Regions from separate parts of the Faecalibacterium sp. I3-3-89 genome, predicted to be linked through region 2. Evidence: riboswitches for the same ligand, from Rfam matches in the RefSeq annotation. Region 2 holds a riboswitch; the other holds the start of a gene.
The links. A riboswitch is a leader RNA that binds a small molecule or an ion and turns the genes downstream of it on or off. The one in region 2 is predicted to bind thiamine pyrophosphate.
Positions count from the first base shown of each region.

Region 1: linked by a shared signal. The riboswitch ahead of thiT (energy-coupled thiamine transporter ThiT) and the one ahead of MTP38_RS05260 (Ykof family thiamine-binding protein) in region 2 are both predicted to bind thiamine pyrophosphate.

Region 1 is NZ_CP094468.1:1,931,635-1,940,112, reverse strand. Features, by position in the region: gene MTP38_RS09300 (peptidase domain-containing ABC transporter) at 1-1,782, opposite strand, end outside; gene MTP38_RS09295 (hypothetical protein) at 2,231-2,635, opposite strand; tRNA gene MTP38_RS09290 (tRNA-Asn) at 3,307-3,380, opposite strand; gene MTP38_RS09285 (sigma-E processing peptidase SpoIIGA) at 3,747-4,580, shown strand; gene MTP38_RS09280 (sigma-70 family RNA polymerase sigma factor) at 4,588-5,307, shown strand; gene sigG (RNA polymerase sporulation sigma factor SigG) at 5,506-6,273, shown strand; gene MTP38_RS09270 (sporulation transcriptional regulator SpoIIID) at 6,309-6,560, opposite strand; TPP riboswitch at 6,669-6,769, shown strand; gene thiT (energy-coupled thiamine transporter ThiT) at 6,855-7,427, shown strand; tRNA gene MTP38_RS09260 (tRNA-Ala) at 7,568-7,643, shown strand; gene MTP38_RS09255 (GDSL-type esterase/lipase family protein) at 7,838-8,478, opposite strand, start outside.
Region 2 is NZ_CP094468.1:1,122,110-1,130,587, forward strand. Features, by position in the region: gene MTP38_RS05250 (AAC(3) family N-acetyltransferase) at 1-768, shown strand, start outside; gene MTP38_RS05255 (TraX family protein) at 805-1,575, shown strand; TPP riboswitch at 1,706-1,804, shown strand; gene MTP38_RS05260 (Ykof family thiamine-binding protein) at 1,899-2,543, shown strand; gene MTP38_RS05265 (ECF transporter S component) at 2,545-3,144, shown strand; gene MTP38_RS05270 (ABC transporter ATP-binding protein) at 3,148-4,659, shown strand; gene MTP38_RS05275 (energy-coupling factor transporter transmembrane component T family protein) at 4,660-5,400, shown strand; gene rlmD (23S rRNA (uracil(1939)-C(5))-methyltransferase RlmD) at 5,585-6,958, opposite strand; gene MTP38_RS05285 (AraC family transcriptional regulator) at 6,973-7,836, opposite strand; gene MTP38_RS05290 (galactokinase) at 8,040-8,478, shown strand, end outside.

The DNA of each region.
Region 1 (8,478 bases), 810 kb from region 2:
CTCGACGTTCTGGGGGACATAGGCGATGGCGCGGCGGACAGAGGCATTGCTGTACTCGTCCAGCGGGACACCGCCCACGCTGATGGAACCCTCCTCCGGCTCATAATACTTGAGCAGAAGCTTGGTGATGGTGGATTTGCCGCTGCCGCTGCTGCCCACGAGGGCCACCTTCTTGCCATAGGGGATGGTGAAGGAGACGTGGCTCAGGGCCGGAGAACGGCTGCCGTAGCGGAAGGAGACATCCTTGAACTCAATATCACCGTCGATCTTTTCCATCTCGGTGTATTCCCGGGTCTCGTCCTGCTCGGACTCGTAATCCATGATCTCGGTCAGACGCTTGATGGAGATCTGTGCCTGCTGGATGGACATCTGCAGGCTGACCAGCTCGCTGACCGGAGAAGTAAAGTAAGAGGAAAGGGTGCTGAACGCCATATAGCTGCCCAGCGTCATCTCACCATTCAGCACCTGCATGATACCGACGTAGGACGTTACCATGCCGAGGATGGTGGTGATGAGGGTGGAGATAAGGGACTGCACCGTGCTGATCTTGCTGGAGCGCAGGCTTATCTTCAGGCTCTTGATGTACTCCCGTTCCAGAGCTTCCAGCTCCCGGTCTTCCTCTGCATTGCACTTGACCGTCTCGATGCCGCGCAGACTTTCGATCATCTGGCTGTTCAGGATGGCCGACTGCTGCATCGTCTCTTCGTTGATCCGCTTGAAGGGCTGCTTGAAGATGAAGACGAGCAGGATGCTCAGCAGGGTGGTGAAGATGGAGATGGAGAAAAGGGTGGCATTCATCCGGAAGAGGATGACGCCGGTAACGCAGGCCATCACAATATCCATCGCAACGCTCAGTGCGATGCTGGTGAACACCGATTTGATGGTGCTGGCGTCGGAGTAGCGGGTCGTAATTTCGCCGGTCTTGCGGGTGGCGAAGAACTTCATGGGCAGCTTGAAGACGTGCCCGAAGTAGCCCAGCATCAGCGGGATGTCGATCTTGATGGACAGATAGATGAGCACCCACTGCCGCACCATGCTGATGAGGGCGCTGGTGACGCTGACTAAGCTGAACACCAGAATCATCGAGATCAGCAGACTCTTCAGACCGTAGGGGAGGATCTCATCCATCAATATCTTGTTGAACATCGAGGATGCGATTCCCAGAACTGTCATGATGACCGAGCTGAGGATGGCGTAGAAGAATAGCTTTTTCTGGGGGAGCAGCAGGTCGAGGAAACGCTTGACCATACTGCCATGCTCCTGCTTGCCTGCCTTGAACTCCGAGGTGGGGGTCAGCAGGAGCAGGACGCCGGTAAAGTTCTTATAGAACTCATCGAGGGAGATCTTCTTCAGCTCTTTTGCCGGGTCGCCGATGATGACGTAATCCCGACACTTGAACTTCTTCCCCTCGTCGGCGCATTTTTTCCGTGCCTCCTCTTCCTTGAGGACGTGCCGCCGGCGCTCGCCGTCGTCCTTGATGGTCGTCTTTTTAAAGACGGTCACGAAATGGGCGAGGCCCTCGTCGGTGATGACCTGCGCGATGCAGGGGACGGAAAACTCACTGAGGAAATTTTCGCGGTCTACGCGGACGGCGGCGGTGCTGAACCCCAGCTCCTCCGCGGCCTTCTGCAGACCGGTCAGGTTTGTGCCTTTCAGGTCCGTACCCATCATGTCCCGCAGGCGGGTGATGGTGATCTCCTTTTTGTAATGGAGGCACACCATTGCGAGACAGGCGGCAGCGCAGTCCGTAGTGTCGTGCTGCCGGACGTAGGTATAACGCATAGATGCTTCCTTTTTGGTTTCTATCTCAAAACGCCCCTGCGCCAGCTGGCGGACGGACGGTTTGGCGAAGAAGAAAGGGCTTCTGACTGCTGCGCCTTACACACTTCCCGATAAAAGCAGCATACAGCTCTCTGCCTCGCCCCGCCCTGCGGCCAAGCGGAGCAGAGAGCAGCTGCTATCAAAAGAAGGGAGCGCCTACCCTTTGATCATTTTGGTCGGCCCGGAGAAGGTATTTTGACGTATCATCTCCTGAACCTTAGGCATAGTATAACACATTCTGTCGGCTTGTTCAAGAGGACAATTTTTAATAAACCCTTAAATTTTGAAAAAAATGTGAAAAAAGTCTCAGTTTGGTAACAAAAGAAATGCACAAAAAGCGCGGCGGACCGCGAAAGTCCGCCGCGCTTTTTTACAGATCGTGCAGAATGATAAAACAATTACAGCTCGATCAGATCTTTTTGATAGTGACGGGGAAATTGGCGGGATTCTTCTCGAAGCCGACCTTAGCAGATGCGGTGCCCAGAGTGTAGACGAAAGAAGCCAGACCCAGAGTACGCATGGTCTTGTTCAGGAAGGACATATCGCCAGCGTCAGCGCCGTACAGCCAAGTCTTCAGGGTGCCGTCAGAGCCGAACAGCTTGAGGCCGTCGTCGCCGCCCCAGTTACCACCGAACATGGTGCCCAGAGTTGCGTTGATAATACCCTCCTGGAAGCTGTTGCTGACCAGAGTGATGACATTGGTGGAGAACTGCTTCACGTTAGCAGCAGTCCAAGCGTTGGGCAGGTAATCGGCCACGGCACCGCCGTAGACGACCTCTGCGTTGACAGCAGAGAAGTTTGCAGGCATCATCATAATGAATTACTCCCTTCAAATGAAAAAAAACGAATATGATCGGTCTCCTCCCGGTTGCGCAACCGGGAAAACCTATGTAACCGAGTGCGCACTCGGCAACATCACGAGTTAAGTGGGCTGTAGTGCCTTTTTGGAGACACCTCTACTACATTTTACCATACTTCCCCATCTGCCACAAGGCCAAACGGCCAAGAAAACAGCCAAAACAGGGAAAAAGTAGAAAAAATGCGTGGAAAATACGCTGCCGCCTGCCCCTCACAGCCGCTCGGCTGGGGCAAAAACGCCAGAATCTCCAAAAAAGCCATTACAGCTTGGATGTAGTGTAACACAAATACGCCATTTCTTCAAGAGGACTTTTTTTAATTTACCCTTAATTTTTGAAAATAATGTGAAAAAGGCTACAGTTTGGTTACACGAGAGGGACGAAATCTACCGGTTTCGCAAAGCCTCTCCCTCTGGGAGAGGTGTCACCGCAGGTGACGGAGAGGGCAAGCCCGTGGCGATAGAGCCGCATACATAGCGATAGGCAGGCTCTTTGTCAGAGGGATGTTATCGCCGCGCAGCAGTTTCGCTGTGAGCGTCCTTGCCCTCTCAGGCGCTTCGCGCCAGCTCTCCCAAAGGGAGAGCCTTTGAAAACAAAAAGCGGCGGGGAAAGCTCCCCGCCGCAAAAGCGCCTCTTGCCTGACTCGAACAGGCGACACCCTGATTAACAGTCAGGTGCTCTAACCGACTGAGCTAAAGAGGCAGATATTCATTTCTCTGCGGCCTTGCCGCGAGAAGTATTATACCGCATCTCGGGAAAGTTTGCAAGGGGTTTTTGTGATTTTTTGCACACTTATTGGTTTTGTAGTGCTCCTGTAAGGCTCTCCCCTTGGGAGAGCTGGCGCGAAGCGCCTGAGAGGGCAAGGACGCTGCCAGCGACACGACCGCGCTGCGGTACTATCGCTCTGACAAAGGCCGCTGCATATCGCTGTGCCTGCAGCTCTATCGCCATGGGCTTGCCCTCTCCGTCACCTGCGGTGACACCTCTCCCAAAGGGAGAGGCTTTGTCCCCCCTCCCGACTCTTTTCCCCCTCCCGCTCTGCTACCATAGAGAGAGGGGGTGGGGCTTGTGCGGACGGTCATCTATCTGGACGTGCTGCTTTTGGTGAATTTCGTGGTGGGGGCAGCGTTCCTGCTGGCGGCGGGGCTGCTGTGCGGGGCGTGCTGTTCGCCGCTGCGGCTGGTGGGCGGCGCGGGGACGGCGGCGGTGTCGTCGCTGGTCCTTTTGGCCCCCACCGCGCCGTGGCCGCTGGCCCTTACTTATAAAGGTACGACTGCCGCCCTCTGCGTGGCTGCGGCCTACGGCTGGCAGGGCGTGCGGAACACCGCCCGGCTGACGGCATGGTTCATCCTGCTCAACCTGACCCTTACGGGGGCGCTGCTCCTGCCCGGTGCGGCCTGCAACAACCTCAGCTTCTACCTGCCGGTGTCGCCGGGGCTGCTGCTGGCGTCCACGGCGGGGGTCTGCGGCGGGGTGCAGGGGGTGATGCGCCTTCTGGGGCGCAGCGGCTCGGCCTGCTTCGAGGCCCGGCTCCGTGTAGCGGGGCAGAGCGTGGAGCTGAAAGCCCTCTGCGACACCGGCTTCCACGTGCAGGAGCCGCTTTCGGGCCGGGCCGTGGTGTTGGTGCGGTTGGGGGCGGTGCGTCTGCCCGAGGCGCTGCAAACCTATCTGGAACGCTGCCTCGCGGGCGGCGGGGAAGAGCCGAGGCCGGAATGGGGCGTGCGGTTCGTGCCCTGCCAGACCGTTGCGGGCCACTGTCTGCTGCCCGCCCTGCCCGCTGCGCTTTCCTGCGGCGGCAGGGCACAGGAGGGCATCTATGCGGCCTTCTGCGATACGCCGCCCCCGCAGGGCGGCTGGACGGCCCTCGTCAGCGCGGAGATGGCGTCGCTGTTGGGGAAATGAGGATACGATGGGAGGAAATCTGCCTGTGTTTCAACGATTTGTAAAGTTTTTGCAGGGCCTTTGGGCCAGACTCAGCTGGACGGGCGGCGCGCACTACCTCAGCGGCGGGCCGGGGCTGCCCCCGCCCCTGACCCCGGAAGAGGAAAAAGCCCTTCTGGCCCGGATGGCCGACGGTGACCCCGACGCCCGGGATGCGCTGATCACCCACAATCTGCGGCTGGTGGTCTACCTTGCCAAGAAGTATGAGGGCAGCGGCGTCCCCTCGGAGGATATGGTGTCCATCGGGACGATCGGCCTCATCAAGGCCGTGAACACCTTCACCCCGGAGCGGAGCATCAAGCTGGCCACCTACGCCAGCCGCTGCATCGGCAACGAGATCCTGATGTACCTGCGCAAAAGCTCCAACCGTCGGCAGGAGGCCAGCATTGACGAGCCGCTGAACATCGACGGCGACGGCAACGAGCTGCTGCTGTCGGACGTGCTGAGCAGCGAGGAAAATCAGGTGGGCCAGCGCCTTGAGCAGGACGCCGAGCGGGCCAGCCTCCGCCGCTCGGTGGAGCAGCTCTCGCCCCGGGAGCGGCAGATCATGGAGCTGCGCTTCGGCCTGCTGGACGGCGTGGAGCGGACCCAGAAGGAGGTGGCCGATGCCATCGGCATCAGCCAAAGCTACATCTCCCGACTGGAAAAGCGCATCATACGGCAGCTGAGGGAGCAGCTGGGAGAGTAGCCCTCTCAGGCGCTTTGCGCCAGCTCCCCCAAAGGGGGAGCCATTGGCAAGCCGGGTCACTTTCTGCTGACTGCTGGAAGTGCAATTTTGCACAAAAGACCGGGCCTTGCTATAGAGGCCAACAAAATTTGGAATGAATGTTACCCCGTCCCTGCGGCCATACTTCCGGTGAAACTAAGACACCGGAGGCTAGAGAGGATGTACAACAAGGTGGAACTGTGCGGTGTGAACACCGCCGAGCTGCCGATCCTGTCCGAGCAGGAGAAGCGCGACCTGCTCACCCGGGCGCGGGCAGGGGACAAGGCGGCTCGTCAAAGCATGATCGAGGGCAACCTGCGGCTGGTGCTCAGCGTCGTGCAGCGCTTTTCGCAGCGGGGCGAGAACATGGACGACCTCTTTCAGGTGGGGTGCATCGGCCTCATCAAGGCCATCGACAACTTCGACCCGGCCCAGCAGGTGCGGTTCTCCACCTACGGTGTGCCGATGATCATCGGCGAGATACGGCGATTCCTGCGGGACAACAACGCCCTGCGGGTGAGCCGCAGCCTCCGGGACACGGCCTACCGGGCCATGCAGTCCCGCGAGGAGCTGGAAAAGCAGCTGGGCCGTGAGCCGACCGTGGAGGAGATCGCCCAGAAGACCGGCCTGCCCCGCCGGGAGGTGTCGGCGGCGCTGGAATCGGTGGTGGAGCCGTTGAGCCTCGAGGAGCCGGTCTACGCCGACGGCGGGGATGCCGTCTACGTCATCGATCAGGTACGCGACCCCGACGGCGAGGACAGCTGGATCAGCGGGCTGCAGTTCCGCCAGACCGTGGCGGGCCTCACCCCGCGAGAGAAGCGTATCATGGAGCTGCGGTATCTCAAGGGTAAGACGCAGATGGAGGTGGCGCAGGAGATCGGCATCAGTCAGGCGCAGGTGAGCCGTCTGGAAAAGGCGGCACTGGAGCAGTTCCACCGGCAGACATGACAAAAGCGGCGGTACACAGTGCACCGCCGCTCTTGTTATCGGGGCTTATGGTACTTCTCCCGGGTGGCTGCGCCGCCCCGCAGGTGGCGCTCGGCTTTGTTCCGGGCCAGCACCATCTGCACCTGCCGGAACAGCTCCGGCCCTACCGTCCGCAGCCGCACCGACACGTCCTTGTGGACGGTGGATTTGCTGCATCCGAAGGCCCGCGCCGCCGCCCGCACGGTGGCTCCATGCTCCACGATGTACTCTCCCAGCAGCAGCGCCCGCTGTTCCGGATCACCTTTCATGACTGCTCCCTCCCGCCAAAATGTGCTTGTTCCAGAATATGTGTCCGGCTGGCCCGATATGCTGCCGGGGGCTTGACTTTTGACGCAGAGCGGCTATACTGAAAGCGGACATGAAAACAGGGGCGCCGTGAGGCTGAGATCTGCTGTAAGCAGAGACCCTTGAACCTGATCCGGGTAATGCCGGCGTAGGTAGTTTGCGGAAAGGTCCCGATTTTCACAAACAGCCCGTGCGCCTGCCAGAAAAGCAGGCGCATTTTGTTTTTGTGTACTATTGTTATGAGAAGAGGAATCCTCATGTCGAAATCTTACTCCAAGACCCGGGTGCTGGTGGAGTGCGCGCTGATGATCGCCATCGGCACCGTGCTGTCCAACATCAAAATTTTCACCATGCCCAACGGCGGCAGCGTCACTCTGCTGAGTATGCTGCCCTTTGTGCTCGTCTCCTTCCGCCACGGCGTCAAGTGGGGTCTGTTCACCGGTCTGGTGAACGGCTGCCTGCAGATGCTTCTGGGCTTCTGGGCACCCCCGACGCCCACCTTCCTCTATTTCCTCGGCGAGATCCTGCTGGACTATCTGGTGGCGTTCATGGCGCTGGGCACGGCGGAGTTCTTTGCCCGCCCCTTCAAGAACCGGATGGTCGGCGTGGCCGTCGGTACGGCTGTTGCAGGCTTCCTGCGCTTTATGTGCAGCTTTTTGTCCGGCGTCCTCGTCTGGGGCAACCTGAATGAGGGCCTGAGCGCATGGACCTACAGCCTCGGGTACAACGCCAGCTATATGCTGCCGGAGACTCTCCTGACCGTGGTGGGTGCTGTGCTGCTCATCAAGGCGGCCCCCCAGATCTTCGACCGCCAGTATGCTAAGGCCTGAATGATACCGGAATAAGAGTCCCGCCGGAGCCTGAAAAGCTCCGGCGGGATTTTTTTGCACGATTTTGAAAAAAAGATGTTGACAACTGCTCTTTTGACTGGTATAATAAACCACGTCGTCAGGGACGACACACCAGCTCTGGGGGATTAGCTCAGCTGGGAGAGCGCTTGCATGGCATGCAAGAGGTCAGCGGTTCGATCCCGCTATTCTCCACCAAAAAAGCACCGTACTTCGCAGGAAGTACGGTGCTTTTCTTTTTGCTGAAGCCGATGGGGGCTGCATTGCTTCGCCTGCAGCGTTTTCGGCCCAGTTACACCCCGAAAAAAATATGCTGCCCCGGAGCAGACCGGGCAAAGCAAAGCCTCGGAAAGCTCTGGGGGCAGCATCTCTCATTTATGTTTATGGTTCGGTCAGGTGTGGGTGCAGAGATACTCCACCCATGCGTCATACCCAGCGGGCAGCAGATGGTAGCCGTCCGGCTGGGCGTATTCGGCGATCAGGTCGCCGTTCTCGTCGGCCAGCGCCTCCCAGAGGTTCAGGAAGGTGCAGCCCTTTTCCAGTGCGATGGCCGAGAGGGCGTCGTTGATCTCACACAGGCGCTGTTTGTAGAGACCGGGGGACTTCTGGCTCACTTCAGGCCGGACGGGGGTGATGGACTGGACGTAGATCTTCGTGTTGGGCAGCGCCTGCGAGATCATGTCCAGCATCAGCCGGTAGTAGGTGAGGAAGCTGGAATAGTCGTTGTCGGCGGTGAGCACATTGGTGCCCAGCAGGATGTAGAGCGCCCGGGGCTGCTGGGAGGCCAGCGCCTCCATCGGGATCTCCTTTTCGCCGTCGGCCCGGCGGCAGGTGGTGTTGTTGACGACGGCGTTGGGGCCGACGCCCTTGTAGGCGCAGAAATGGGCGTTGGGCAGGCCGGTGTCGTACAGCTGCATCCCCTGCGTTAGGCTGTCGCCCAAGAAGCTGACGTCCGAAAAGCTGCTCCGCTCCACGGCGGGGCTGGCGGTCTGGGCTGCAAGGCGGAAATCCATCGCGGTCATGCCGTTGTCGA
Region 2 (8,478 bases):
GCCATGGGGCTGACTGGCACTGAGACCATTCTTATCCACTCCTCCATGAAGTCCATTGGTGCTGTCGAGGGCGGCGCAGACACGGTTCTGGACGCGCTGATGGAGTTCTTTGCGGAGGGGCTGCTGTTGCTGCCCACCCACACATGGCAGTCCATCGACCATGACCACCCGGTGTTCGATGTCCGCCGCAGTCCCTGCTGCGTGGGCATCCTGCCGGAACTGTTCCGGCAGCGGCCCGGGGTAGTGCGTTCTCTTCATCCTACGCACAGCATCGCGGCCTGCGGCAGGGGCGCAGCAGAATATCTGGCAGGGGAACTGGAAAACAACACCCCCTGCACCCCCGGTGGCTGCTACGACCGTCTACGGGCGGTCGGCGGAAAGATCCTGCTGCTGGGCGTCAGCCATGCCCGGAACACCTTCCTTCACAGCGTGGAGGAGGTGCTGAACGTCCCCAACCGGCTTACCGACAAGCCCTTGCAGCTCACTGTGGTGGATGAAGCCGGGGCAGAGCACACCGTTTATATGCGCCGCCACTACAATGCGCAGCAGCCCCACATCTCGGAGGATTTCGTCAAGCTGGAGCAGGCGTATCTGGACTGTGGCGCAGCGAAAAACACAAAATTTGGCGACGCGGCGTGCATCTTGTGCGACGCGAACGAGCTTTTTCGAGTGACGCGGCACGTCCTTGCCCCTGACCCGGAGGCGTTTGTCACCGAGCCGGTGATCCCGGCGCAGCGCTGGAAGGAACTGTGCACGGAAACACGATAAGAGACAGGATCCCGACAAGAGAAAGAGGAGAACAGAATGCAGACATACAGCCGCAGACCCTCTGCTGTCAGCCGCTTTGAGCTTAGCGCAGCAGCACTTCATATCATTGCCATGGCACTGATGCTGATGGATCACCTCTGGGCGACCCTTCTGCCGGCGCAGGACTGGCTGACCTGTGCTGGGCGGCTGGCGTTTCCCATCTTTGCGTTTATGGCGGTAGAAGGCTACTTTTACACCCGAAACCTGAAGCGTTATGCCCTGCGGCTGCTGCTGTTTGCACTGCTTTCGGAAGTGCCCTTTGACCTGATGTATGGCGGGACATGGTTCTACCCGGTGCACCAGAACGTGATCTGGACGCTGCTGCTGGGGCTTTTGGGTGTGCATCTGATGGAAACGGTGCGCAAAAAGCAAAAGCTCTGGGTCTCACTGCCGGTGTGTGCCGTAGTAGTGGCAGCAGGAGCGCTGCTGGGAACGCTGGGCATGACGGATTACTACGGCGCTGGCGTGCTGACTGTATTCGCCTTCTACCTCTTCCGGGGCCGGAAATGGTGGTGCCTGCTGGGACAGGCGTTGACCCTGTACTGGATCAATGTGGAGCTTCTGGGCGGGTTGATGTACCCCATCCGGCTGTTCGGCATGGAGTTTGAGCTTTGCCAGCAGGGGTTTGCGCTGCTGGCGCTGGTGCCCATCTGGCTGTATCGCGGGCGGCAGGGCTGCCACAGCAAACCATTCCAGTATGCCTGCTATGCCTTTTACCCTGTGCATATGCTGGTGCTTGTGCTGGCGCTGAATTTCGTGAACCGATAGACATCGCCAGAAGCCCATGAACATCTCCATGATCACAGTGGAAGCCGCCACCCTTCACCAAAGTGCAACAAATATTTGACATTTCTGCACGGCTGCGGTATGCTATGCAGTGGCAATAAAAAGAGAATCATCAGAATGCTGGAGGGGCCTTATGCTGAGAGGGTTCACACCCGACTCCCTGCACCTGATCCGGATAATACCGGCGTAGGAAATGCATTTCTGCTGCTTGATACAGTGGGCCGTTGGACTCGCTGGCAAGGGGGATGCTTTCCGGACGAAAAGCATCCCTTTTATTTTGCACAAACAAAAAAGAAGGAAAGACTATGAAAACTGAAAACTGCTGTACCGGCTGCAACCGTCCGGACCTGCCTTGGGCAGGCCGTGGCACGGAACTGCCCATTGCAGGCTGCCGCTTTACCCTGTACCCGATGTCGGACAAATACATCGAGATTATTCTGGGCGCGCTGGAAAAGACGGACACCTCCGCCGTGTGGAGCGAGACGGATGCCCTTTCGACGGTCTACCGCGGCAAGCTGCCCTATGTGGCAGACGCTGTACAGGCCCTGTTCCTGAATGCTTACCGCCCCGGCGTCCACATGGCGCTGGAAGGACAGTTCTCCAAGGGCTGCCCGGGGGACGTGTCCGGGGATACAGTGCTGAATCGTGAGGGCGAAGCCCCCAATGCAGAGCTGGTGAAGGACATCCACTTCCCGGTCCACTGCAAGCTGGCTCTGTATCCGCTGGGCGATGCCCAGTATATCGACGAGATCGCCAAGGTGTGGTATATGGCACAGGAGGAGGGCCTGAACCCCAAGACCATTCACTACGCTACCCGCATTGACGGCGACGTGCAGGATGTGTTCACCTACCTGACCCATGTGTGTGAGCTGATGGAGAATGCCCCGGCAGTCCACCACTATGTCCTGCACTTTACCATGAACTGCAACAGCCCGACGGAGGAAAACTAAAATGAATACGAAGAATTGGAAACTGAAAGATGTTCTGTTGATCGCCATCAGCGCCGTGCTGTTTGGCGTGGTCTACCTTGGCTGCACCTACATCGGCGGCGTCCTGTACGGGATGCTGACCCCGTTCGGCATGGCCTCTCTGGGCTATGAGCCGTTCTACGGCATCTACTTCATGGCAGGCGCATTCGGCATCTATGTCATGCGCAAGCCCGGCACCGGCCTCATCGCTGAGCTGCTGGCGGCTGTACTGGAATGCCTGTACGGCAACTATTTCGGACCCATCATCATCCTGTCCGGTCTGGTGCAGGGCCTTGGCTTTGAGCTTATCATTGCGCTGAAACGCTACAAAAAGTTTGACCGGTTGACCATGATCCAAGGCGCAGTCATCTGCTCTGTCCTCACCCTGATCTACAACCTGTTCATCAGCGGCTACAGCAAGATCGCGGTTCCCGTGCTGGCCATCATGCTGGTGGTGCGGATCATCAGCGCCATCGTCTTTGATGGCTTCATCACCCCGATGCTGGCCGATGGCCTCGTCAAGGCAGGCGTCCTGAAGGGCTATGCTGTGGCACAGGGGCAGGACATGGATCTGGAGGACTAAGGAATGTCGGCTGATCTCGCGCTGGAGCTGGAAGATGTCGTGTTCCGCTATCAGGAAAAAGGCAGGCGCAACATTCTGGATCATACCAGCCTGACCATTCCGGCTGGGACGCTTACGGTCCTGATGGGCGGCAGCGGCTGCGGAAAAAGCACGCTGGCTGCGGTGGCCGCAGGACTCTACCCTGAGAACGGCGGCTTTTTGGAAAGCGGCATCATCCGGCTGTACAGGCAGGATCTAAAGACGCTGGACCCCCAGAAGCGTGCCGCCTACCTGACGGTGCTGTTCCAGAATCCCGACTTGCAGTTCTGCATGAATACCCTGCGGGAGGAGATGCGCTTCTGTCTGGAAAACATCTGTATCCCTGCCGGGAAGATGGATGAACGAATCGAACAGGCCGCCGCAGAGCTTGGCATCGCGCCGCTGCTGGATCAGCCCCTTTCGACCCTGTCCGGCGGCGAAAAGCAGAAAGCGGCCCTCTCCTGCCTCTATGTCATGGAGAGCCGCTGCATCCTGCTGGACGAAAGCTTTGCAAATCTGGACCACGAGGCGGCGATCCAGCTGCTGGAGATGCTGCTCAGAATGAAAGCCTCCGGCCGGACCATTCTGGCCATCGACCATAAGGCAGACCTCTGGCTGGAGGCTGCGGATGAGATCATCCTGCTGGAAGAAGGCGGCAGAGTGGCTGCCCGGAGCATCAACCGCAAAAACCTGTCGGAGCACCGCGCGGATTTTGAGCGGCTTGGCCTGTTTTACCCGGGTTCCCGGTCGGAACGGACTGTGGCCCGCCCGGCAGAGGGAAAACCGCTGCTGCAGTTCCGGGGAGTCAGCATCCGCAAGGGGCTGCCCACCCGGCGCAAGTGGGGCCGACCGGTGTACGATGCTCCTTTTTTGGTGCAGAATACGGATGCGGATTTCCCGGCGGGCTGTATGACCGCTGTTCTTGGCCCCAGCGGCACCGGAAAGACCACCACGTTTCTCTCGGTCCTCAGGCAGCACCCCTACACGGGACAGATCTTGTTTCAGGGGCGGGACATTGAAAAAATGAAGCTCAAAGAGCTGTATCGCCATATTGGCATCGTTTTCCAGAACCCTGCGAACCAATTCGTCACCCAGAATGTGGAGGACGAGGTCTGTGTGGGGCTGCGACTCTGGGAGCCGGGCCTCTCTGACGAAGCCTGCCGCCAGCGTGCCGAGGAACTGCTGGACCGCTACGGCCTGAAACGGCAGCGGCGCTATTCGCCCTATATGCTCAGTCAGGGCCAGCAGCGGCGGCTGGCTGTCCTCTCGGTGTTGGCAGGCGGACAGGAGCTGCTCTTACTGGATGAACCTACCTATGGTCAGGATTCCCGCTCGGTGAACGCGATCATGGAGCATCTGCGGGAGAAAGTGGAGCAGGAGGGACTGACGGTGATCTTCATCACCCACGATACCGAGCTGGCTGCGGCTTGGGCCGATAAAATCTACCGGCTGGAAGACACCATGCTGGTGGAAAAAACCGCCGGGGAGGTGCTGTAAATGCTGGAACGCTGGAACCCTACCGTAAAAGCATTTACGGTGCTGGTCTGTGTCATTCTGCTCTCATTCGAGTATCTGGTCAGCCTGAACCTGCTGGTACTGGCCGTCTGCCTGCTGCTGTTGGTGTTCTGCTCCCGGGTAAGTCTGAAAAAGATCGGTGTCATCCTGCTTCCCGCCTGCGTCGCGGCATTTGGCTTGTTTGTAATGGGTCTTTACTATGCCCGGGGCGGCAGCACGCAGACCGTAGATATGAGCAGTCTGTCGGCCATGCCTTACAGCGTGCGTGCGGCAATGTCTCAGAACCTGTATACGGCATTGCAGCTGGCGACCCGTCTGCTGGCCTATGCGGGGCTGGGCATCCTGTTCGCGCTTTCCACCGAGGGCGATTTCTTTATTGCGAGCCTGCTCCACCAGTGCCGCCTCCCGCCTAAGTTTGCCTATGGCATCTTGGCGGCGTTCCACCTGATGCCGGGAATGGCGCGGGAGTATGCGCAGGTGCGCACAGCTTTTGCGGTGCGTGGTCTGAAAATGGGGCCGCTCTCCATGAAGCCGGTCTTCACGATGCTGGTCAACAGCGTCCGATGGTCGGAGTCCATCGCCATGGCCATGGAGTCCAAGGGCTTCTGCGGGGAGGCACCGCGTACCTATTATACAGTGCCCCGGGTGCACTGGTATGACTTGGCCGCTGCTGCGCTTATGGTGGGCGGCGTGGTGCTTGGAATGCTGTTTCTAAAGCTCTGAGGTGGGCTTTCACTACCCGACTTTTTAAGTAAGAACAGGACAAATCAAAACCCTCCTGACCATGATGGCCAGGAGGGGTATTTTTGTGTCTGTATTTCGCTGGCATCCAAATCCTACACTGGACGAAAACGGTTCAGACTGTAAAATGATGTCCGAACGATATTGAACGAATCACCGCACGATATTACTGCACTTTTGACATCAAGAGTACGCACTCGACGTGCTTCGTCCGCGGAAACAGATCCACGGGCTGCACCTTCTCGGCGCGATACCCATGCTGTCCGAGCCACGCGGCGTCGCGGGCGGCGGTGGAGGGGTTGCAGCTGACGTAGACCACCCGGCGGGGGGACATCTGGACGACGGCGGAAAGGGTCGTCTCATCGCAGCCCTTGCGGGGCGGGTCGAGCATAATGACGTCAGGCCGCAGGCCCTCGGCGGCGAGGCGGGCAGCGGCCTCGCCGGCATCGGCACAGAAGAAGCGGCTCTTGGCGGCGACGGCATCGCCCATCCGGGCGGCATTGGCCTTGGCACTGTCGATGGCCTCGGGAATGATCTCCACGCCGATCAGCTCGCGGCAGTGGCCGGCCATCGAGAGGCCGATGGTGCCCATGCCGCAGTAGAGGTCGAGCAGGACATCGTCCGGCTCAAGCTGGGCGTATTCGGCAGCGACGCCGTAGAGGCGCTCGGCAGCCAGCGTGTTGACCTGATAGAAGGAAAGGGGGCCGAGGCGGACGGGCACGCCGCAGAGGGTGTCCTCGATGCAGCCCGGGCCATAGAGGGTCACGCTCTCCTCGCCGAGGATGACATTGGTCTTTTTGGCGTTGACATTGATGAGGATGGTGGCAATATCGCGGAACTTTTCCCGGAGCAGAGCTACCAACTCATCGCTGTGGGGGAGCTTCGGGCGGGTGCAGACGAGGCAGACCATGATCTGGCCGCTGTGTGCGCCCCGGCGCAGGAAGATGTGCCGCACGAGGCCCTTGCCGCGCTCTTCGTCATAGGGCTGGATGCCGTGGGCAGCGAAGAAGGCGCAGAGAGTGTTGCCGATGTCGTTCAGGACGCCGGGCTGCAGCTTGCAGTCGGGGCAGGGGACGATTCGGTGGGTGCGCCCGGCGTAAAAACCGATGCAGGGTGCGCCGTCCTTATCGCGGCCCACCGGGAACTGGACTTTGTTGCGGTAGCGGTCTACCTCAGGGGAGGGGAGGGCGTCCAGCACAGGCACATCCAGCCCGCCGATGCGGCGGAAGGCGTCGGCGACGCTCTCCTGCTTGGCACGCAGTTCGGCAGCATAATCCAGATGCCGCAGGCTGCAGCCGCCGCAGGGGCCGGCTACCGCGCAGTCCACCGGGATGCGGTCCGGCGAGGGGGTGAGCAGCTTGTCCAGAATGCCGAAGGCGTACCGGCCGCAGTCCTTGACGATGCGCACCTGCGCCTCGTCGCCGGGGGCAGTGCCCGGGACAAAGACGGCCTCGCCCTCCGACGAATGGGCTACGCCGCTGCCGTCGTTGGAAAGGCGCTCGATGCGCAGGGTGAGAAGCTGATTTTTTTGTAAGGGCATGGATGAATTTCTCCTTATGTCTCGTCAGGGGCGGGCTGGACGTCTGCGTCAGCCTGCGAGGTCATATACTTGCTGGGCGGCACACCCTTGGCGCGCTTGAACACCCGCGAAAAATAGAACTGGTCGAGGAAGCCCACGGACGCCGCCACCTCGGCGATGGACAGGGTGCCGCCCCGCAGCAGCTTGCAGGCCTCGTTGACCCGGTATTCGGTCAGGTAATCAATGGGGCTTTTGCCCACGTTGAGCATGAACACCCGGTAGAGGTGGCTGCGGGAGACGCCGACGCTCTTGGCGACGTCGTCGATGGAGATGTCGTGGGAGTAGTTGAACTGGATGTACTTGATGGCGTTCAAGACGTACTGGCTGGAGGAAGAGGTGCTGTGGGGGCGGCTCTCGCTGGTCTCCCGCATCAGGGCGGAGATGAACAGGTAGAGGTAGCCCACCATTGCGGCCTCATCCTGCGGCTGCAATCCGCGAGAGGAGTAGATGCTGCTCAGGGCAGCCCGCATCCCCTCAAGGTCCTGCGTATGGTGGACGGGGGCAGTGTCCGTAAAGGGCAGCTGCGCGGCCAGCTTATGGGCGCAGGCTCCGTTGAAGCCGACCCAGCTGTACTCCCAGGGCTGGGTCTCGTCGGCCGTATAGCGGATGAGCTGGCTGGGGCGGGCGAAGAACAGATCGCCCGGCGTCACCTCGTAGGTGCGCCCGCCGACCTCGAATACCCCCTTGCCGGAGACGACCAGATGGATGAGGTAGTGGTCCCGGATGCCGGGTCCCCATGTCTGCCCCGGAGCGCAGCGCTCCAGACCGCAGTTGAAGATGGACAGCTCGATGTTGTTGGTGTAATTCTGTTTGAAGGACTGTTTATAGACGTCTGCCATTGCGGTTCCCTCCTGCCTGTTGGCTCTATAGCCAAAGTATACCACATTTGCCCCTGCAAATTCAACAAAAGTACATCTTATTCTTTGGGCTGGACACCAAAAATTACTTTTTTTGCGGGTTGAAATTGCAAAATGGCATCGGATGCATTACAATAGCGGTAACAAACCGAACATCTCAGAGAGCGCAGGGGGAGGGGTTCTGGATGGCAACCAGCAGACAGCTCAGAGACGAGATCGCAGCGGGAAGGCGGGACGCCGCGCTGGCCGCGCTTTACGGCGGCAGCAAGAGCGTGCTTGACCGTCAGCGCAGCCGCTACTGCGCGGCACTCGACCAGTTCGAACTTTACTATGGGCCGGGGCGGCAGGTGCGGGTCTATTCTGCCCCCGGGCGCACCGAGCTGGGCGGCAACCACACCGACCACCAGCACGGCTACGGCCTTGCGGGCGCTGTCACCCTTGACCTCGTGGCGGTGGCGTCCCGGAACGAGGACGGCTTCATCCGGGTCAAGTCCCGGGGCTTCAACAAACTGGACGTCATCGATTTGACCGAGGCCGAGCCGCAGCAGGGCGAGAGCACCCACTCGGCAAGCCTCATCCGGGGCATCGCCGATGGCTTCCGCACCAAGGGGTTCGGCATCGGCG